2 regions of the Cellulosilyticum sp. ST5 genome follow, and region 2 is predicted to be linked to the other one. Evidence: a T-box and tRNA genes for the amino acid it is inferred to sense, from the RefSeq annotation. Region 2 holds a T-box; the other holds one or more tRNA genes.
What was found. The T-box of region 2 lies ahead of serS (serine--tRNA ligase). A T-box ahead of a tRNA ligase gene usually reads a tRNA of that ligase, here a tRNA-Ser.
Positions count from the first base shown of each region.

Region 1: it has a tRNA-Ser gene. The T-box ahead of serS (serine--tRNA ligase) is inferred to sense a tRNA for this amino acid. The anticodon was not compared.

Region 1 covers NZ_CP132338.1:3,788,332-3,791,769, forward strand. Annotated here, with positions in the region: rRNA gene QTL86_RS18330 (16S ribosomal RNA) at 1-967, opposite strand, end outside; tRNA gene QTL86_RS18335 (tRNA-Ser) at 1,173-1,262, opposite strand; gene QTL86_RS18340 (C39 family peptidase) at 1,684-2,703, opposite strand; gene gyrA (DNA gyrase subunit A) at 2,716-3,438, opposite strand, start outside.
Region 2 covers NZ_CP132338.1:2,723,258-2,726,695, reverse strand. Annotated here, with positions in the region: gene QTL86_RS13500 (methyl-accepting chemotaxis protein) at 1-1,264, shown strand, start outside; T-box leader at 1,398-1,603, shown strand; gene serS (serine--tRNA ligase) at 1,735-3,018, shown strand.

The sequences.
Region 1 (3,438 bases), 1.1 Mb from region 2:
GTTTAGGTAAGGTTCTTCGCGTTGCTTCGAATTAAACCACATGCTCCACCGCTTGTGCGGGTCCCCGTCAATTCCTTTGAGTTTCAATCTTGCGATCGTACTTCCCAGGTGGAATGCTTAATGTGTTAACTTCGGCACCGAGACCCGTAAGCCCCGACACCTAGCATTCATCGTTTACAGCGTGGACTACCAGGGTATCTAATCCTGTTTGCTCCCCACGCTTTCGTGCCTCAGCGTCAGTTATGGTCCAGAAAGCCGCCTTCGCTACTGGTGTTCCTCCGAATCTCTACGCATTTCACCGCTACACTCGGAATTCCACTTTCCTCTCCCACACTCTAGTTCATCAGTTTCAGAAGCAGCTTAGAGGTTGAGCCCCTAAATTTCACTTCTGACTTAACAAACCGCCTACGCACCCTTTACACCCAGTAAATCCGGATAACGCTCGCTCCCTACGTATTACCGCGGCTGCTGGCACGTAGTTAGCCGGAGCTTCTTAGTCAGGTACCGTCATTTTTTCTTCCCTGCTGATAGAAGTTTACAATCCGAAGACCTTCTTCCTTCACGCGGCGTCGCTGCATCAGGCTTGCGCCCATTGTGCAATATTCCCCACTGCTGCCTCCCGTAGGAGTTTGGGCCGTGTCTCAGTCCCAATGTGGCCGTTCACCCTCTCAGGCCGGCTATGGATCGTCGCCTTGGTGGGCTGTTATCTCACCAACTAGCTAATCCAACGCGGGTCCATCCTATGCCGATAAAATCTTTACTATAATAATCATGCGATTACCGATAGTTTATGCGGTATTAGCGTTCGTTTCCAAACGTTATCCCCCTGCATAGGGCAGGTTACCCACGCGTTACTCACCCGTCCGCCACTAAGTTCTAGGAGCAAGCTCCTATCACTTCGTTCGACTTGCATGTGTTAAGCACGCCGCCAGCGTTCATCCTGAGCCAGGATCAAACTCTCATATAAAAGTTTGTCCGTGTAGTATTTCTACTACTGACTATTTTACTTAGTACAAGTTGTACTGATTCTCATCTCTTATTAGAGACGTAATGAATCGACTGGTTTATAGTTACTATTTTGTTTTCAAAGTTCATTTTTAAGCACTTTCATAAGTATAAATTATACCTTAACTTATGTCAAGCTTTTTTGTTTTTTCTTCAAAAAAACAAAGCGGAGAAGGAGGGATTCGAACCCTCGCGCCGGTTAACCCGACCTATACCCTTAGCAGGGGCACCTCTTCGGCCAACTTGAGTACTTCTCCGAATTATCAATATTTATTATTCCCTGTTTTCTCAGGACAAGATATATATTATCAAATGTTATTCTTTATGTCAAGCCTTTTTTAATATCATTTTTTTAATATAAAAAGACCCTTCCGTATTAAAACGTAAGGGTAAAATTTGTTGGAATATCTTTGATGCTTTACCTTTCACGTATAAAAATATCTTAACTCATTTATTAATTTGTTATTTGCACAGTTTCTTATTTCATAGGAAAAGAATACTTTTTACTAGCTTATATTCTTATTCCAATTTAAATGAGTAAAGTATTTGTTGGAATGATAAATAATAACATCTTATGTATTATGATATCATCTTATACAGTAGTTTACAATTAATATTTAGTATAAATTAAATATTTTTAAGTAAAATAAGAATTTTTATTATTATTCCTCCCTATTTCTATTTTATAATTGTAATTGCTTGATGTCCCATTTGTTCCCACGCTAATTTAAAATCATTTTTATTTACGGCTTTATTAGGATAAGTCGAAAAAGGATCATTAATATATACATTCTCTTTATCAATACCAGTTATTATAACAGCATGTAATTTATTAGTCGTTTTTACAATTCCAGATGGAGTATGCCAGATTTCAAAATATGTATCATCTAGAGGTTTATATGTTGCATTAGTAATCACCCATATAGGATATCCCTGTTTTAAAAAATAAGTAATGTCACTAAATTCTACTCCTGTTAAATCGATTGCACTATCTCCAACATATTCTTTAGCTAACTCAGTTATTGGTCCATGATACACACCATATCCATTATTTTTGATATTGTACATGTCTCCCACAAATCCATCATATGGATTACCATAATAGATTCTTCCCTTATTATCTTTATAATAAGGAGTATCGTCCTTTTTTATGTTTTTAGCCAATGTCATTTTATCAATATCTATATTCATATATTGAAGTAGCATTGCAAGTGAAGTTACTTCACAGCCTCTGGGTAATTCTGGATATTGCCTAATCAAAGGAACATTAAGGGGCTCTATCTCTATTTCCTTATTTTGATTTTTCCAAATAAGGTTTGAGTCACTATTAAAATAGATTTTATCATGATTATTATCTTTAGCATAATTAACTGCTTCTTTAAAGTTATCAAAGTCATGCACTGCTGTATCTGTAATAATAAGAAAAGGTTTAAAACTACTATAAACCCATTCATTATTCAATGTATTAATCGCTATACTCCTTTTAATCTTTTCTGCTTTTGACACAGCTTCTTCTTCAGTATCAGCCTCTGCTACAATGTTCCCTGCTTTTTTGATGATATACTTTTTACTTGATGTAGGTTTATTTATAAAAGTAGGCAGCGCACCACCATTATGTTTAACATAATAGATATATGCCCCACCTACACTTGTTATTATTAATACTGTGCAAAGAATAAATAAGATGACCTTCTTCATTTATTCCTCTACTTATTCTTGTTCATCAACAATGTCTTCATCGGATACTTCTGTTATAGAAGCTTCTTCAACATTATCATCAATGAATTCTTCATTTACTTTTTCCATACATACAACCTGTACATCATCAGCAACATTTATTAATTTAACACCTTGAGCATTACGGCCTATAGAAGAAATTTGTGCAACTTTAATACGAATAATAATACCCTGAGAAGTAATAAGTAGTAACTCATCTTCTTCACTTACTGAAGCAACACCAATAATACAACCTGTTTTTTCAGTAATTTTATTAATTCTTAAGCCCTTACCACCACGTTTTTGAGCCCTGAAAGCTTCTATTTGTGTTCTCTTTCCTAACCCTTTTTCTGTAGTTGTAAGAATCTGTTCACCTTCTTTTGGTACAGTTGCTCCTATTACCTCATCAGTTTCACCTAGATTAATAGCACGTACACCTCTTGCTGTTCTACCCATTGGTCTTACATCTGTTGCATCGAACATAATACCTTGACCATTTCTAGTGGCTACTAAGATAGCATCTTTTGATGTAGTTTGATGTACATCAACTAGCTCATCTTCTTCGTTAAGAGAAAGTGCAATAAGCCCACCTTTCCTAATGTTCCTAAAGTCCTTTAGAGGTGTTTTCTTAATTTGTCCTTTTTTAGTAACCATTGTTAAGAATGTATTATCTTCAAATTCTTTAATTGGAAATACTGCAGTAATTTTTTCATCTTT
Region 2 (3,438 bases):
GTGGATTAATTTCAGTAGTTTCTTTATTATGTATACGATCACCATGTTTACTTGTAACATGAAAATGCTTTATACATATATCATCCCTTTAATCGTTATTTATTATCTATACTATGATTATAAGCTGATTAAGATCATAGGAATCAGTACTATTTTATGTAATTTGATTTATGTGATAATTTCGGGAGTACTTCATCCTATTGTAGACCAAGCAAGTTTTAGAGATTTATTTATGCAGGTCATATCCATTAGTGCTGTTTGTATTACAGTTATGTTAGGTACCAAAATTGCTATACTTCTTAATGATAGTCAGACGTATCATATTCAAGAAGGTGCCGACAAACAGCAAGAATTATTAAAAGAAGTGTTAAAAACAGCGAGAGTATTAGATACAAATGCAAAGGATGTTTATGATATTGTTTCAGAACTAGAGTTATCTAGTGATATTATAAATAATGCAGTAAGTGATATTTCTAAAGGGGTTGTTAATACCGTAGGCAATATTCAAAGTCAAACAGAACTTACAAGTAAGATAGGGGATATGATTGAAGAAACCAAAACAGCCTCAGAATGTATGAGACAGATTTCAGAGGATACCATCGAGTCTATGAATAAAGGGGTAAACATAGTTGACGAGTTAGGGAGTCAAACAGACCTTTTAAATGAAAATAGTGATAATGTATATAAGTCAATGATTAATTTAAACGAAAAGGTAATAGAGATTCAACGTCTTACCAAAAATATAACGTCTATATCTGAACAAACTAATATTCTTTCTCTTAATGCAACTATTGAAAGTGCTCGTGTTGGAGAAGCTGGTAAAGGTTTTGCTGTAGTGGCTAATGAAGTAAGAAATCTAGCAACACAAAGTGGTGAATTAACAAGAAATATTACTCAGATTGTAAATGAGTTACAAGAGATGGCAAATGAGTCTGTGAAAATGATGATGAACTTTAGACAAACTAATGAAAAGCAGAATGAAAGTATTAAAGATACCGAAAAGATATTTAAAGAAACAATTGGAAATATGAGTCAGGTTAATGATAATATCAAGCTTGTATCTAATAAAGTAGAAGAGGTTTTTGAGTCTAACCAACAAATTGTTAATAGCATACATGAAATCTCGGCGGTTAGTGAAGAAACGATGGCAGGTGTAGAAGAAACAAATTTAACAACTGAGAAAAATAAAGCACGTACCAAGCAAACCAAAGCTATTGCTGAAGTATTATTAAGTACTTCTAATGAAATGAAAAAGTATCTATAAATGCAAAGCTCTAGTTTACTAATTCATTGTTAAAAAGTTTAGAAAGATCATAAGTGATGAATGCCTAGTAAAATCATAAATGACTATTGTAATCTTTGGTATTCTATTTTATAATAGATGCAAATCTTATAAAATAATAGCGATGATAAAAGAAAAGCTTAAGATGTATTTTTCAGAGAACTAGTGGTTGGTGAGAACTAGTAAATAGACTTTGGCGGTCCGCTTTTGGAGCTACTGGTGATGAATCAGAGGGAGCAGCCCTTTATAGCAGCGTTGGAGGTTAATAACTTCGGTTATTAATAAATGAAGGTGGCACCACGGGAGAGTCTCGTCCTTTTTATTCACAAAACGTTGAATAGAAGGACGTTTTTTATTGGGAAAAATTTCTATTTAGCGTATGGTTCTATAGTAGTCGGAGCCAGTTTTGTGAAGCGTAAGACTATATATTATACTTTCATGAGGTGAAGAAAATGTTAGATATCAAATTATTACGTGAAGACTTAGAAGGCGTTAAAGCAGCACTTGCTAAAAGAAGTGGTAACTACAATTTAGATGAATTTACAGAGTTAGATGTAAAAAGAAGAACCCTTCTTCAAGAAGTAGAAGCTCACAAAAGTAGACAAAATGCAGTATCTAAACAAATTCCAGCTATGAAAAAAGCAGGGGAGGATACAACTGCAATCTTTGCAGAAATGAAACAGCTTTCTGATGAAGTAAAAGTATTAGACGCAGAAGTAAAGGAAATTGATGAGAAAATCTCAAATATTGTTATGAGACTTCCAAACCTTCCTAATCCACTTGTGCCAGTTGGTAAAGATGATACAGAGAACTTTGAAATGCGTAAAATAGGAGAGCCAATAAACTTTGACTTTGAAATCAAAGCACACTGGGATCTTGGTGAAAACTTAGATATTCTTGACTTTGAAAAAGCAGCTAAAGTAACAGGTTCTCGTTTTGTATTTTATAAAGGGCTTGGTGCTAGACTTGAACGTGCGATTATGAACTTTATGCTTGATATGCATGTAGATAAGCATGGTTATACAGAAGTATTTCCACCACTTATGGTTAATCGTGCAAGTATGACAGGTACAGGTCAGCTTCCTAAGTTTGAAGAAGACGCTTTTAAAGTAGTAGATACAGATTACTTCCTTATTCCAACAGCTGAAGTACCAGTAACCAATATGTATAGAGATCAAATTTTAGATGGTAAAGACTTAGTGATTAAACACTGTGCGTACACACCTTGCTTTAGAGCAGAAGCTGGTTCAGCAGGTCGTGATACAAGAGGAATCATTCGTCAACACCAATTCAATAAAGTAGAAATGGTTAAATTCACAAAGCCAGAAGATTCTTATGATGAACTTGAAAAACTAACAAATGATGCTGAAGATATCTTAAAAACACTTGGTCTTCCATATAGAGTAGTTAGACTTTGTACAGGAGATTTAGGTTTTAGTTCAGCTATGACGTATGATATTGAAGTTTGGATGCCAAGCTATGGTCGTTATGTAGAGATTTCAAGCTGTTCTGACTTTGAAGATTTCCAAGCAAGAAGAGCTAATATCAAATTCAAAGATAACAAAGAAGATAAAGCAAGATTTGTTCATACTTTAAATGGTAGTGGTCTTGCAGTTGGACGTACTACAGCAGCAATCTTAGAGAACTTCCAACAAGCAGATGGTTCTGTTATTATTCCGGAAGCACTTCGTCCATATATGGGTGGGATAGAAAAGATTGAAGCCCCTCAAAAATAAAGTTAGGTAGTTAATGAAGGTTATAGTTCGAAAAATATTATAAAATTTTACAAAAAGAAGTGTCATACAACTTGTGGATGTGAGTTGTATGACACTTCTTTTTGTGCCGCTAGGCATTGATCTATAAATTTCTTGCTAACAAGCCAATGATTAGGTTATGACACTTCAGCGTAGCGCCACTACTGTCACATAACCGCAGGATAGGTTTTAAATGTGCACAGTAGTGGCAGCGTAGCGAATTGCGCAGAGCCTAGTGAAGTATGTAAGCTATATGACGCACCACGGCGAAACACCGTAGCATAAAGGCCAAGAAATTTATAGTACACAATTTGGATAGTAAAACTATAACATGAAAAGTGATGGAATTCAATAATAATTGTAAAAAGTGTATAATTATTTAACGTGTAATGTAAGAAAAAT